DNA from 2 places in the Paenibacillus sp. Y301 genome. Region 2 is predicted to be linked to the other one. Evidence: riboswitches for the same ligand, from Rfam matches in the RefSeq annotation. Region 2 holds a riboswitch; the other holds the start of a gene.
The links. A riboswitch is a leader RNA that binds a small molecule or an ion and turns the genes downstream of it on or off. The one in region 2 is predicted to bind cobalamin.
Positions count from the first base shown of each region.

Region 1 (8,402 bases), on a different contig from region 2:
ATGCTACCCACCTCAGTCTTCGTCTCCAGACTACATTGAAGGGATTCAGCCAGGTTCGCAACAATGGCACCTACTTCTGTCTTCACTTTGAGACTACTATCTTCTTTCATTTGATCAATACCCAGTTGAAGACTACCCGTTTCGGATACTATACTAGATTTCCCTTCAATGTGAGCTCCTTCGATACTTACTGAACCCACGTTATTATGAACATCATATACACCTCTCAGGTTACTTAAATTAATCTCACCAACTTCACTGAAGATGTCATAATTTTTAACCCGATCTGGTATCTCTATCACATAATCAATACTGAAGTTTGAGAATCCATACTCTTTCTTTGCCCACTTCCACATATTAAGCTTCTCATTCCCCTTAGGATGTGTAACGACCTCTAACTGATCTCCATTTACAACGACAGCAATTTCCGCGTGATCCATGATCTCTTGATATTTATCATCACGGGATGATTTGTCTAGAGACCAAATTGTAGCAGTCACGTTAATCTTATCACCAGAAGTTCCTTTCACCACAATGTTACCTACCTCATGGTCCACCTGAAGTGCCGATACTGAATTATCCACCTCTTGTGTGTATGAAATCTCTTGGTGAATGCCATTCCTCTTCAACTCATCACTCAAATCTAAGGCTGTATCTTGTACTTTATCCCTAATCCCTTCTACTGCTTCACCAATTCCGCTCTGAATCGTTTCGGTATTATTCGTACAGCCAGACAACAAACCTACGAATACGAATGCTGCAATCAGCATTGGCTTATAATGGATCCCCATATTAAATAATCGCTCCTTCATTTGATAGTCCTGCATTTCAGTCTCACGATGTTACGTTGTCATTATTATACAATATTAGGTAATTAATAACACCGGTCTGTGGACTAGTAAATTACTGGACTAGAGGCGGGGAAAGAGTGTTTAATATTAGTCAGAAAAGGGTTGTTCATTTATCCAATTGCTGTAGTCTCCAAACTCCTTATAGGGACATTATAAAAAGACATAAATAAAACGCGATCTCCGCACAACCGGAAAACCGCGCCCCGTAAGCCTTCTCAAAAATGCTGGTGAAGGGAATTGAACCCCCGGCCTACGCGTTACGAGTGCGTTGCTCTACCCCTGAGCTACACCAGCCTAAGAACCTAACTTGCCTTTACACAATGATTATTGTACCGCTAATTCACATTATATGCTCTGGTAGATAGATCCTACTTTAACTTATCCTGAACAGACTGTAATTTCTGTGCACTAGAAGAAAATTTATCACGACGATCATCCAATTTCACCGAAGTTGAGACCCGCTCTGCTCCCGCTAGGAATGGAGATTCATGTAATGTAGCTATAGCTTTCCATACTAATTCAAGAGGCCCCTCAATAATTGTACTCATGGATGTTAGTTCATACGTTATACCTTGCTGTTCCTTTAGAACCCGTTGCATATCCGCAACGTAAGCACTTAGGCTTGTCGTCTGCGTTCCAATCGGAATAATAGTAACTTCAGCTATTGCCATCTCATCATACCTCCTAAGCTATTTATAATTATTTATATGTTCTTATTCTAGCCAACTCGCAAATATTTAGCAAAATGAAGACACAAAAATTTCATATCGCAAATCAAAACACTCCAAAGGTTAGTGGTAGCGGGCTTGGGAAAAGTTTCACACTTTTTTATAGATATTATTTCATAATCGACTGTTTACAAACACAATATATTGGGTTAGATTTATATAACAATACTAAATATAGTAAAAACAGGTGATCCGGTTGGTACATCACATACGGATCTTAAAAGGGAAGAATGGTGCAAATCCATCACGGTCCCGCCACTGTAACTCAAGAATTGACCTGCATATTGCAGACCAATAGACACGGCAATTGCCACTGTGAGCACAAACTTATGGGAAGGCGCTAGTGTCGCTTAAACGAATACCCCCTAAATGGACAAGGGTCGTTTACTTGGGAGAGTCAGGAGACCTGCCTGTTCGACATAATTCAACAAATCCTACGAGGACATAGGAATTGTTACTTTTCACTTCGGTTTTGTAACCAGGAGAATATAGTAGCATGTCCTGAGCAACCTCCTAGGAGTGCTTTTTTTGTCTGATGGATTGTCAGATGGAATACAACATGACGCGACAATCATGGCATTTCTTAACCGAAGGGTGGAATCAGTTCAATGGTACTTATGGAATCAAGAAATCGCACCTCTGAAGCAGAGGTAATGTTACGAGAGGTAGCAAGTCTTGGGCACGATATTTCAGAGAGTCTTAATGTAGAGATGCTACGTGAGAACGCCAACCTGAATGGAGAAAGCTTTTCAGGGAAAATAGGTAAATTCGGTAGCGAATATGCTAAATGGTACGCCAGATATTACATATTACCTGAACAACTCATGGCTGCTGTGGATCATAATGATCTATATGTGCACGACCTTGATCAATATGCGGTAGGAAGTACGAATTGTATCTTCATCCCATTCGACAAACTCCTAGCGCGAGGCTTTAGTACAGGAAGCGGCAGCGTCCGTTCCCCGAAGTCGATCTCAACCGCTATGGCCTTAGTTGCGATAATATTTCAATGTCAGCAGAATTCTCAATATGGTGGAGTTTCAGGGAGCAAATTGGATCATGATTTGGCTCCATATGTCGCCATGTCATTTGCGAAGCATTTTAATAAAGGGGTACAATACTTCAATGAGAATCATTCCATAGAAGAACAAGACATCACTATAGATAATATAACGTTATCCGTTTCTCACCCCCATTCTTACGCTTTTGCCATGCAAGAGACGAAGACAGAATGCCTCCAAGCTGCTGAGAGTTTAATTCATAATCTAAATACGATGTCTAGTCGTGCTGGTGGGCAGATTCCATTCACTAGTATTAATTATGGCACCTGCACCTCCCCTGAGGGACACATGATTATTGACAGCTTACTCAGCGCAACAATGAACGGACTCGGTAATGGAGAAACACCTGTATTCCCTATTCAAATTTTCAAATGTAAACGGGGTATTAATCAATCGCTAGAAGATCCAAACTATCATCTTTTCTTAAAGGCAATCGAATGTTCAACGAAACGTTTGTATCCTAATTTCGCTAACATTGATGCTCCTTTCAACTTGCAGTATTATGATCCGACTGATCCTAACACCGAATTTGCTACAATGGGTTGTCGCACTCGCGTTCTTGCAGATCGACATGGGCGTAATCACTTGTCAGGTAAGGGCAATCTTTCCTTTAATACGATTAATCTTGTTAAATTAGGCATTCAACACGGTATGGTCAATGGCCGCACAACACCTAATGAAGAAGGGTTCTATCAAGATTTATATCATTTCTTAAATATTGCTCTTGATGGTCTTCTACACCGCTACAAGATTCAATCTCGACAACCTGCCAAAGCCTCCGACTTCATGATGCGTGAAGGAGTCTGGGAAGGTGGAGAACAGCTTAATCCTGACGATACCGTGGAAAATTGCCTGAAACATGGTAGCTTGTCCATAGGATTCATTGGTCTGGCCGAATGTATGAAATCTATGTATGGTAAACACCATGCTGAGAGCGATGAAGTGTATGCTAAGGCGTTAGCTCTGATCTCTTCGATGCGTCGTTATTGTGATGATAAGAGTGAGGAATATGACCTTAACATCACTTTGATGGCCACTCCAGCTGAAGGATTGTCAGGTAAATTCACTAAAAAGGATCGAGAAGTATTTGGTTCCATTCCGGGTGTAACGGATCGTGAATATTATACGAATTCTTTTCATGTTCCGGTGTATTATAAGCTACCGGCTGCACGTAAAATTTCACTTGAAGCTCCTTTTCATGAATTATGCAATGCAGGTGCCATCTCTTATGTTGAATTAGATGGAAATGTACGCAGCAACCCGAGTGCTTTTCTCAAAATAGTGCAATATGCATTACAACAGAATATCAGCTATTTCAGTATTAATCATCCAATTGATCGTTGCGGATCATGCCACTATGAAGGCATCATCGGAGATACTTGTCCGCAATGTGGAACTCATGAATCAGACATCCCTATGTATCGCTTACGCCGGGTAACCGGCTACCTAACGGGTGACTATCAGACTCGTTTTAACGCAGCTAAGCAAGCCGAAGTACAAGATCGGGTCAAACACCAATGAATATTTGTGGCTACTATCCTGAGTCCATTAATGAAGGTGATGGCCTACGCACCGTCATCTTTCTAAGTGGGTGTCGTCATCGATGTGCAGGTTGCTTCAATCCGGAAACGTGGAATTTCAACTACGGAGAACCTTTTACGGAACAACGTCAACAAGAGATCATTACTGAAATGGTTAATAATCCGTTACTTGAAGGCATGACATTAGCTGGAGGAGATCCTTTCTTCTCTGCTGATGAGGCTGCTCATTTTATCGATAAAGTTCGGGAGTCTCTTCCTAACTTCTCTGTGTGGATCTATACAGGCTATATATATGAGGATCTTATAGCACAACCTGAATCAGCAGAATACCGTCTACTTCGGAAATGCCAAGTCGTCATCGATGGTCCTTATATAGAATCTTTAAAAAATATCACTCTCCCCTATCGTGGAAGTTCAAATCAGCGTATTATAGATATTCAGGCAAATTTGAGCCACGAAGATGCTATGCAGTTGTAATTTTAAATATTCAAAATTGAAAAACATATATTGAAAGGAAGACCCCTACCTATGCCACAATCCGTCGTTAAACCAAATAATCGCCAACTTGCCTTTGATGAGCAACGTCTCTCCGTCTATGCAGATCGCCTGCTAGAAGGATTGGAAATGCTTAATAAGGAACAATTAATCCGAGGGGTACTATCTAAGCTACGCCGTGATGAAGTGACAGGAGAAGACATTAGCAATGCTTTTACGATGTCATCCTTAGAGCTTGTCACCAAAGAAGAACCGAATTGGAAGTTTGCTGCGGCTCGTTCCCTACTTACTTCTTTATATAAAAAAGCTGCACATCATCGTCGCTATAAATCATATGCAGATGAGCCATACGGCGCACTTTACCCGTTGATCACAGATTTAGTACAAAAAGGCATATACCGCGAAGAATTGCTTGAATACTATACAAAAGAACAGATCGAAGAACTTGCTGAACTTATTGACTACAAGCGCGATCTTCTATTCGATTATATTGGACTCTTAACATTAACAGAACGTTACCTTACAACAGACTTTGATGGACATGTGATGGAACTTCCGCAGGAAAGATACATGATCATTGCGATGTTCCTTATGCACAAAGAGCCTGCTGAGAGACGTATGGAGCTTGTCAAAGAATCTTATTGGGCTATGAGCAATCTCTATATGACTGCTGCCACACCAACCATGTCGAATGCAGGTAAAAAAGTAGCTGGACAACTATCCAGTTGTTTCATTGATACGGTAGATGACTCTTTAGAGGGAATCTTCGATTCTAACACAGATACAGCTCGTCTTAGCAAAATGGGCGGTGGGATCGGTGTCTACCTTGGTAAAGTTAGAGCACGTGGTTCAGATATTCGCGGACATAAGAACACAAGTTCAGGAATTATTCCTTGGATACGCCAATTAAACAATACGGCTGTTAGTGTAGATCAGTTAGGTACACGTAAAGGTGCAATCGCCGTCTATATCGATGTGTTCCATAAAGATATCCTAGCATTCCTTGACCTCAAATTAAATAACGGGGACGAGCGTATGAGAGCGCACGATGTATTCCACGGTATTTGTATTCCTGACTTGTTCATGAGTGCTGTAGAGAATCGCGGAATGTGGAACCTATTCTGTCCTCATGAAGTTAAGAAAGTGATGGGTTGGACAGACAACAACGGTCGCCCTCTTGGCCTTGAAGATTTCTATGATGAAAGTCTTGGACAAGGTTCGTTCAGTGATAAATATGAAGAAGCTGTGAATCATCCTTTATTGTCTCGTATTACCGTCCCTGCCATCGATATTATGAAACGTGTCATGAAATCGCAGCTTGAGACTGGTACGCCATATATGTTCTACCGTGATACCGTTAACCGGGCTAACCCCAATCGTGCACATGGTATGGTCTATTCCTCCAACCTATGTACAGAAATTATGCAGAATCAATCCGCTACGGTTGTGGAAAAGGAAGAATTGGTTACGAAAGACGGCCAGACTCGGATTATTATCTCCAAAATCCCTGGTGATTTCGTCGTTTGTAATCTGAACTCCATTCACTTGGCACGTGCTGTTCCAGCTGGTGTATTGGATCGACTCGTTCCTATTCAAGTACGTATGCTTGATAATGTCATCGACATCAATAATATTGAAGTCCTTCAAGCGCAATATACAAACAGTCAATATCGCGCCATTGGTCTAGGAACTTTCGGGCTTCATCATTTACTTGCACTCGAAGGTATTCGTTGGGAATCCGATGAAGCTGTCACTTATAACGATAATCTTTATGAGAAAATCAACTATTTACTTGTTCGTTCCAGCATGGAATTGTCTAAAGAAAAGGGTCATTATCCGAAATTCAAAGGTTCTGATTGGGAAAGTGGTCACTATTTCACACAACGTGGTTACACAGACGGACAACATGAAGGTCAGTTCGTAACGACTTCCCAATGGCAAGATCTACAACAAGAAGTACAACAGAATGGTGTACGTAATGCCTGGATGTTCGCGATTGCACCGAATGGTTCTACTTCTATTATTGCCGGCTCTACAGCCAGCATTGATCCATTGTATGAGTTGCTATCTTATGAAGAGAAAACAACGTACAAGATTGCTAATCCTGCACCAGACCTATCTGATAAGACGATGTGGTACTACAAAACAGCATTTAATATAGACCAACATTGGTCCATCAACATGGCTTCTGCACGCCAGCGTCATGTCGATCAAGGACAAAGCTTCAATCTATATGTTCGTCCAGATATTAAGGCAACGGACTTCCTATCCTTGCATATTCATGCTTGGAAAGCAGGAATGAAATCAACTTATTATGTAAGAAGCCGGGCGTTGACGATTGATGATTGTGAGAGTTGCTCATCGTAAGGGATTGGCTCCCTTGACCAACCCCTTTCGATCCCTCCCAAACCCTCCCTTGCCAAGGGAGGGCCCCAAGGGCTCTGCCCTCTGGACACCTGAAAATTTTTGGTGGAACGAGAGAATTAGGAGCATTGTGTGAGGATCGTTTCGTGGTAGGAGCGTTTGGTCCCCCTGTTCGCTTCGCGAATGCGTTAGCGGGGACCCGCTCTAATGCGAGAAGAGAGTGAGTAGCTCTCGGCATCCTCGAGCTACAGGTCCTGTTTGCTCCGCAAATGCGGGAAGTGATTAAACCCCTCCTGTTTGCTCCGCAAATGCGGGAAATCACACAGATAAGAGCGAGCCTATAGCGTTAACACTTAGCTCCATCCCTCCTGTTTGCTTCGCAAATGCGGAAAGGGGTCAACCCAGAAATATTTATGAAGGAGTATATAGATATGAAATTGCAACAAATTTTCAATACGGAAGCACCCAATCAATCTACACGGATTATCGAAGGTGAATGTTCAGGTATTCTGAACTGGAACGATATCCGTATGCCTCATATGTATAAACTTTATAAGGTACTATTATTGAATCACTGGATTGCAGATGAAATTCCGATGTCCAAGGATGCACAGCAATTCGCAAGATTGGATCCTGAAGAGCAACGCGTCTTCAAGATTAATATTTCACTACTTGCTGTGTTAGATTCTATGCAGACGATGTTTGTAGGAGATGTGAAACGTTATTTCACGGACTCATCTTTAGAAGCCATTTCGGCTATTATTGGTCAACAAGAAGTTGTCCATAATCAATCGTATTCCTATGTCCTTTCATCCATTGTGTCGGATCAAGAGCAGAAAGAAATTTTTGAATATTGGAAACATGATCCGGTTCTTCTTGAACGCAATCGTTTCATTTCAGATATTTATCAAAGCTTCCGCAATGAACAGACGCCACAGACATTTTTCCATGCTATGGTAGCGGATTTGATTCTTGAAGGTATTTTCTTTTACAGTACATTTGCCTTCTTCTACAACTTGGCACGTGATCAGAAAATGATGGGTACAAGCCAGATGATCTCCTATATTCAACGCGATGAGAATCAACACTGCTATTTCTTCGCAGAGGTGTTCAAACAGCTGCTCGTTGATTTCCCAGAGCTCAACACCAAAGAAAACATGGACTATGTCTACAAGACTATTGATGAAGCTGTTCAATTAGAGACCAATTGGGCACATTACACACTCGTTAACGTAGCTGGTATCGATCTAAATGAGCTTGAGGATTATATCAAATATACAGCGAACAAACGTCTTACATTAATGGGAATGGACAAAGCTTATCAAGGTGTGGATGTAAACTGTATGCCTTGGATTAAGCCTT
Region 1 is NZ_JCAIUL010000004.1:179,478-187,879, reverse strand. It holds gene AC1D69_RS09340 (hypothetical protein) at 1-827, opposite strand, end outside; tRNA gene AC1D69_RS09335 (tRNA-Thr) at 1,074-1,145, opposite strand; gene AC1D69_RS09330 (MTH1187 family thiamine-binding protein) at 1,220-1,522, opposite strand; cobalamin riboswitch at 1,748-2,007, shown strand; gene AC1D69_RS09325 (anaerobic ribonucleoside triphosphate reductase) at 2,188-4,161, shown strand; gene nrdG (anaerobic ribonucleoside-triphosphate reductase activating protein) at 4,158-4,658, shown strand; gene AC1D69_RS09315 (ribonucleoside-diphosphate reductase subunit alpha) at 4,710-7,043, shown strand; gene AC1D69_RS09310 (ribonucleotide-diphosphate reductase subunit beta) at 7,472-8,402, shown strand, end outside.
Region 1: another riboswitch for cobalamin. It lies ahead of AC1D69_RS09325 (anaerobic ribonucleoside triphosphate reductase); the one in region 2 lies ahead of AC1D69_RS07080 (S-layer homology domain-containing protein).

Region 2 (8,402 bases):
ACCGGGCTTGCAAGATTTCGGTGGGGGAGCACAGGAATATTTAAAGGTTCTTGTCCATGAAATTATACCGTATATAGATGCTAATTATCGAACGATGTCAGGACCTGAGCATACAGGGATTGCAGGTTGTTCCTTGGGCGGTCTTGTCTCCATGTATGCTTACTACCAATACCCTCAAGTGTTTGGAAAAATTGCACTCATCTCGGCTTCCTTCTGGTATGAAAATGTTCTGTCATTTATGGATAAGGAGACCATTTCAGCGACAAATCATCGCATATATATGTATGTCGGGGAGCTGGAAGGGATCTACAAGACGAATATACAACGCGGCATGGTCATGCATACGAAGGAAGCACATGCCCTATTGCTCGATAAGGGTTTTCCACCAGATCAACTGACATTTGAAACCGATCCGAGAGGTACTCATGACGATTTCTTCTTCACACCTTATTTTATTAGAGGAATGATGAGGTTATTTAGTGAAGGAGAGATCATAGATGAACGATAATCCTATACGCTCAACCTTCACGATCCCAGGAGCAGAGCAATGGAATCTGACCAGTGATGCAGGTGAACATTACCGAGTGATGATCTGGGTACCACCAACGATAGCTCCGGAGAATGGATTTCCCGTTATTTATATGTTAGATGGTAATGCAGCCTTTGGTACGATGACCGAGACAGTTCGCCTGCTCAGTATGGGACCTTATCGGATAGAGCCATCTATAGTGGTTGGCATCGGTTATGATACGGATCAACCACTCGATACACCACGAAGATTTAATGATTATACCATCTATGCGAGTGATGATGAATTACCTCCGCGTAAGGACGATTCACCTTGGCCAGTAACGGGAGGTGCAGAACGTTTCTTATTGTTCATAGAACAAGAACTTAAACCTTTCATTGAACAAATATATGCAATTAATCGAGATCAACAAACGTTGTTTGGACATTCGCTCGGTGGATTTTTTGTCTTGTATACATTGTTTATGAAGGGCGAAGCTTTTCAAAATTATGTTGCGGGTAGTCCGTCGATCTGGTGGAAGAATGGATATATCGTCCCTTATGTGGATAATCTGAGCGAGAGTGCACAGCTTACTCCTTTGAAATCGTCACTCTATATCGGTGTAGGGAGCCAAGAGAAACCTCATATGATTCAGGATGCAAGGCTCATGTATGAACGCTTGAGTCAGGCAGACATTCCTGGCTTCCACGTTGAGCATCGCTGCTTCGAAGATGAAGGGCACCTTTCAATTATGGCTCCTCTGATTGGTAGGGCGATACGTTTTGCAGAAAATAGGAATCATCGATAATATATAGCATCTAAGAAGAGAGCTGATTCCTGTACTTACCAGAAGTCAGCTCTGTTTTAATTTAAGAATGAAAATATTAACATGACAAAAGAGCCTATATTAGATATGATGTTCAAGAATTGAATATTAGAAACAGGTGCCAATTATGCAGTTCGTCGAACTGAACATGAATTGGTTAAAAGGGAAGTGGGTGTAAATCCCACGCGGTCCCGCCGCTGTAATAGAGGAGTCCTTACAAGAAACCACTGGGAAACTGGGAAGGGTGTAAGGGTGTTGATACTTAAGCCAGAATACCTGCCTGTTTTTGTTACACCATTAACTCTACGATGGATAGAAGGTGTTTATTAGTGCATGCTAATTTTTAGCTGTTTACTATATATAAACCTCTTAACTTTTCTAGTTGAGAGGTTTTTTTGTTGTGTTAGTTCTACAGAAGGTTGCTAATTTGAGTGAAATGAAAGGGAGATGATACAAATGAGAAATAATAAATTCATAGCTTGGTTACTAATCGTAGGTATATTTATATCTACGGTTGCAACCAGTATGACCGTGTCTTATGCGGATACGGGGGGTGCAGAATCTAGTAATTCATTAACAAATGGAGATTATTTCAGCGATCAAACAGCTGTAACAAGTGATGTATACACAGATTTCATACCCAAGATGAATAGGTTAAGTGTACAAAGCACTTTAAACGCTACTCTATCAGCAAAAGAACAGTTAGATAACAATCTAGCTTATATTCTTAAAACTGTAACTAACCCTACCCTTGGAACAGGCGGCGGAGAATGGTCTATCCTTTCTTTAGCAAGAGCTAATTATACCGTTCCTGATGACTATTACGAGAACTACTACAACAATGTTGTTAAAGTATTGCAGAATGCGAATGGCGTACTACATAAAGTGAAATATACAGAGCATTCAAGGGTAATATTGGGATTAACCTCTATTGGTAAAGGTGTTATCGATGTGGGTGGTTACAATCAACTTGAAAAGCTAGCTGATTACAGCACAGTTATTAAACAAGGTATTAATGGACCCATTTTTGCTCTTATAGCACTAGACAGTAATCATTATGATATACCGATCGTTGCAGGTGTAAAAACACAGACTACGCGAGATATGCTGATCGATTATATTTTGGCAAAAGAGATTAGTGGTGGAGGATGGGCATTAAGCGGTAAAGTTCCAGATCCTGATGTCACCGGAATGGCAATACAAGGACTTACGCCATATTATGAGACGCGTCAAGATGTAAAAGAGGCAGTGGATCGAGCGATTGTATGGTTATCCCAAGCGCAAAAAGATGAGGGTGGCTATGCAAGTTGGGGAAGTATTAATAGCGAAAGTATTGCACAGGTTGTTGTAGCTTTAACGGGTCTAGGTATCGATCCACATACGGATTCAAGGTTTATTAAAAATGGCTATTCTACTATAGATGCCTTGCTATCATTTGCTGTTCCTGAAGGCGGGTTTATGCACGTTAAACCGGGAGCATCAGGTAATGGTGGGGCTGTAGCGGGTAAAGTAGACGGTATGGCTACGGACCAAGGTACTTTTGCTCTAGTGGCCTATGATCGATTTGTGAATGGTCAACAAGGTCTCTATGATATGACAGATGTACAAGGGAAACAACCGGAATTGCCACCGGCAACACCAGAGGTGCCACCGGCAACACCAGAAGTGCCACCAGTGACACCAGAAGTGCCGCCAGTGACACCAGAAGTGCCGCCTGTAACACCAGAGGTACCGCCAGTAACACCAGAAGTACCACCGGTAACACCAGAGGTACCGCCAGTAACACCAGAAGTACCACCGGTAACACCAACTCCTGAACTGAAATCTTATGTAACTCTATCTGTAGATAAGCTTACGATAAACAAGGGCGATGTTGTTGCAGCTATAAGAGTTGAATTACAACCGGGTGACACGGCTTGGACCGTATTAAAAAGAGTGCTTGATAAACGTAATATAGGTTACAATTTTTCTTGGACTGAAAAATATGGAAGTATCTATATGGAATCCATTGCGGGTGATGGAGAATTTGACCATGGTAGCGGCAGTGGCTGGATGTATAATGTCAACGGCTGGTATCCCAACTATGGAGCGAGTCAATATATTTTGAATGATGGGGATTATGTACAATGGCGTTATACGACTGATCTAGGTACAGATTTAGGTGAAGACCTTAGCCAATGGGATCAGACTTCCGAAGGTCAACTATCGGTAGTTCAAGGAATCGTTATTCAATCTGATGACAAAACACCAGTTATCAATGTGCCTAAGGATATCTCCATGGACTATACGCTGAACATATTAAAGGAACTTAAAAATACCACGAATATCACGATTAACATTCCAAATGTTCAATCGAAAGTGTTGCTTAATGTAGCAGATGTCAAAGACGATATTCCAATGATTACGGTAGTAAAAGGGGATACATCGGTTGTTATCGAGAAAGGAACTCAACTGAAAACGGGAGATCCTAAGATTGAACTTATGACATCAGCTGACACGAACACTACAACCATACCAAATCTTATTAAAGGAACACTGAAAGAAAATGAAAAGTTAGAAAAATTGAATCAAGTCTTCGTGATGGGAAATGGTTCTAATCAAGCGCTATTTGATAAACCTGTTACCTTTATCTTCAAAGGTGGCAAAGAGCAACTTCCAGGGTTCATAGAAGGCAATACATTTACACCAATTACGATGTATAACACGGAAGAGAACGGGATCCAAGCGACAAAAGGGAATGTGAAGCAAACTTATTCCTTTATTAAGGGCAACGATCTCTATTTAAAAACAAATGTGATGACAACCTTTGTGTCGTATACCGTTAGCAAATTTAATGTGGTGAATCCTGTTGATGTGGTAAACCCAATAGATTTGAAAAAAATATATACAGATGCCAATGTCATCTCCTTATGGGCGTATGAAGCTATTGGTGTGGCAACGCAGAACGGGTTTATTCAAGGGAATAATGGGAAGTTTAATCCGAAATCTAACATTACAAGAGCAGAGTTTACCAAAATAATAGCGACAGTTCTCGGACTTGATCTAACAGTAGACAAAAGTATTAGCTTCAAGGATGTTGCTACAGATGATTGGTTCTATCCTTATGTTAATGCGGCTTATAAAGCAGGATTCATTACAGGCTTTAATCATGAATTTAATCCCACCGATAAGATTACCCGGGAGCAAATGGCAGCAACAATTGTAAGAGCGCTGGGAATTAACCCTACGAAGTTAACAACGCAACTCAAAGATTTCAATAGTGTATCCGCTTGGGCTAGAACAGATGTGGAGACTATTAATGCACTAGAATTAATGGTGGGTAGTGATAGTCAATTCAGACCCAAAGATTTCGTAACAAGAGAGATGGCAGCGGTAGTTGCTACTAGGGCTTATGACTATAAGAATGGAAATAAGGGATCGGATGTAGTCGTAGGTAAGGTAGAACATCAAAAAGTTAAGGAAACGATTCAAGACACAGCAGCTTTTTTGCAAAAGGCAGTTACTGATCCTGTTATAGCTAGTGTTGGTGGGGATTGGACGGTATTCGGATTAGCACGTTCGGGTGTGTCAGTTCCGGATGCCTATTACGCGAAATACTATGCCAATGTGGTAAAAATACTAAATGAAAAATCAGGAAAACTGCACAATGTAAAATATACGGAGTATGACAGAGTAATTCTAGCGTTAACTTCTGTCGGTAGAGATATTGACGATGTAGCGGGATATAACTTAAGAAAACCTCTCGCAGATTTCGACACCTTAATTAAACAGGGGATTAATGGACCTATCTTTGCGCTTATTGCCCTGGATAGTAATCATTATGAAATACCAACGGTTACAGGTGTTAAGATGCAGACAACAAGAGACATGCTCATTGATTTTATATTGAAAAGAGAGATTAATGGAGGTGGATGGGCATTAGGTGATAGCCCTGATGTATCCGATGCGGATATCACTGCCATGGCCATTCAAGGGCTTACGCCGTATTATGCAACACGTTCAGATGTAAAAGCTGCTGTGGATCGCGGCGTTGCCTGGTTGTCCAAAGCTCAGACGACGGATGGGGGTTACACCAGCTGGGGCTCTGTGAACTCTGAGAGTATTGCTCAGGTCATTGTAGCTTTAACTAGTCTTGGTATAGATCCTGACAGTGACTCCAGATTTATAAAGAATGGAAAGTCTCCAATTGACGCGTTACTAAGCTTTGCTGCACCAAGTGGTGGGTTCTACCATATTCATTCAGGTGACAAAGGTAATGGAGGTGCGAATCCAGGTGAAGTCGATCTTATGGCTACAGATCAGGCATTGTATGCCCTTGTAGCTTATGAACGGTTTATGAATGGACAGACACGTCTGTATGACATGACGGACGTTAAATAGTAAATAATCTGAATAACGAAGCAAGGGTAGAAGCGTGTGCCCTTGCTTCGTTATTTTAAGGTGGGACATAGATATGTTAAACAACAAGAAAAGATGGTTAGCGGCAATATTGATCATAGGTGTACTAGCTATTGCATTCTTTTGGGGTGGGGACTATCAGAAGAGTACGAATAAGCTCGCTGAAGATAACACAGAGATGGGGGTTATAAGTGACGTAGATGCCTCTCACAATAGTGCGTCTCCGCAAGACGAAGATGCTGATCGTGTAGCGGAGGCAACCTCAGCATCGGATAAGAAGGCAACCGATCTGAAATCGGATGATGCGAATAAGTCAGAAGATCATACAGCGCAAATAGAACAAGAAACGGATGAAAAGGAAAAAGATACGGAAGTTGAAAAAGCAGTAGAAATAGGAGCGGGGACGAAATCAGACACCGTGGTAGGGACAGATAAGCCAGTAAAAGAGACAGAGAAACCCGTAGTTAAAGTGGGAGAAGCAGAGAAGGCTGGATCGAAGCAGCCTGTAATGGCTCCAGTTACAAAATTAGATGATAAGGAACTAACGAAGTCAACAACAAACAAATCCCCAACTAGTAAATCAGAAACCCCTAAAGAGAGTAAGAAGGACAAATATCTGACAGATCCTGTGCCGGCTGGGAAGCCAGAACCTGTGGAGTGGCAGGATGTAACGATAAACAAGAAGGAAGAACTAACGGTTACGCTGTCAGTTACAGCAACAACGATTTTAAATAATATGGATAAATTAAATAAGGATAAACTTGAAGTGTTGCCAGCCGATGGCGTCATATATAAGCAGCAAAAGGTAACCTTTTATGAAGGAGAGTCTATATTCGATGTGTTACTACGAGAGATGAAGAAGAATAAAATTCATATGGAATTTACCATGACCCCGATCTACAACAGTAACTATATCGAGGGCATTAACAATCTTTATGAATTTGACTGCGGAGAACTGAGCGGATGGATGTACAAGGTTAATGGGTGGTTTCCGAACTATGGTGCAAGTCGATATGTACTTCATGACGGGGATGTCGTTGACTGGGTATATACATGTGATTTAGGCCGAGATGTTGGTGGATATATGGCCGTAACGGGGGAAGGCAAGTAATGACAATGAAGGATTCCTTCGCTACCTTCCATCCGATGGTTAATTTTGTTTATTTTGTCGTGATATTGCTATTTAGTATGTTCTTCATGCATCCGATCTTTCAAGTGATAGCACTCATCAGTGCCATTGTGTATTCCATTATGTTAAAAGGGAAAAGCGCTATTACATTTAATGTACTCTATATGCTCCCCTTATTATTGTTCATGGCTGTAATGAATCCTGCGTTTAATCATGCGGGTGTTACGATTCTTTTTTATCTAGACAATGGCAATCCGATTACACTGGAATCGATTCTATTTGGTGTGGCAGCAGCGTGTATGTTTGTGACGGTGATCGTGTGGTTCTCTTGTTATAACGTTGTCATGACATCAGATAAATTCATTTATATTTTTGGCAAAATATTGCCTTCGTTATCGTTGATCTTCTCTATGGTGCTTCGTTTTGTTCCTAGGTATATCACACAAATCAAGGTGATATCGAATGCTCAGAAGTGTATAGGAAGAGATGTTACACAGGGGAATATGCTGACAAGGGCTCGTAATGGAATTACTATATTATCGATTATGACGACTTGGGCATTAGAAAATGCGATAGAAACGGCTGATTCGATGAAGTCTAGAGGATACGGATTGCCGCATCGCACGAGCTTCTCGATCTTTCGGTTCGATCGTCGGGATCAACTTGCGATGACGAGTATGTTGGGATTAACTGTTGTTATTCTAATAGGGGCAGTTATGGGTGAGAACACGATCCGATTCTTTCCATCTGTTAAAGCACAAGCCATTTCGCCGTTCAGTGTGGTTGTGTATATCGCTTATGGGGTTCTATGTATGATACCCGTGATTATCAATGTGCTGGAGGGAATGAAATGGAAATCTATACAATCCAAGATATAAGTTTTACTTTTCCAGAACAAGAGAAGGAGGCTCTTTCTCATATTAATCTGTCTATAGAAAGTGGAGAATTTATTACGATATGTGGGAAGTCAGGTTGCGGAAAGAGCACATTATTAAGGCAACTGAAAACGATACTTACACCACATGGCAAGCGTGATGGATCTATTTACTTCAAAGGACAATCGATAGAAGAAATGGATCATCGGACACAGGCATCTGAGATCGGATTTGTACTTCAGAATCCTGACAATCAGATTGTGACGGATAAAGTATGGCACGAGCTTGCCTTTGGGCTAGAAAGTTTAGGATATGACAGTAGTACGATTCGTTTACGTGTAGCTGAAATGGCGAGTTTTTTTGGCATCCAGACTTGGTTTCACAAGCATGTGGCAGAGCTTTCTGGAGGTCAGAAACAGCTCCTAAACTTGGCTTCCATTATGGCGATGCACCCTTCGGTATTAATTCTCGATGAGCCTACCTCGCAATTAGATCCGATTGCGGCGGCTGACTTTTTGGATACGATAAAGAAAATAAATCGAGATCTTGGGACTACAATTGTTATGACAGAACATCGTCTGGAAGATATTCTTCCGATCTCAGATCGTCTTATTGTTATGGATGCAGGAGTGATCATTGCTGATGATTCACCTCATAAGGTTGGCG
Region 2 is NZ_JCAIUL010000003.1:143,956-152,357, forward strand. It holds gene AC1D69_RS07070 (alpha/beta hydrolase) at 1-508, shown strand, start outside; gene AC1D69_RS07075 (alpha/beta hydrolase) at 498-1,316, shown strand; cobalamin riboswitch at 1,434-1,632, shown strand; gene AC1D69_RS07080 (S-layer homology domain-containing protein) at 1,791-5,714, shown strand; gene AC1D69_RS07085 (DUF4430 domain-containing protein) at 5,788-6,843, shown strand; gene AC1D69_RS07090 (energy-coupling factor transporter transmembrane component T) at 6,843-7,739, shown strand; gene AC1D69_RS07095 (ABC transporter ATP-binding protein) at 7,712-8,402, shown strand, end outside.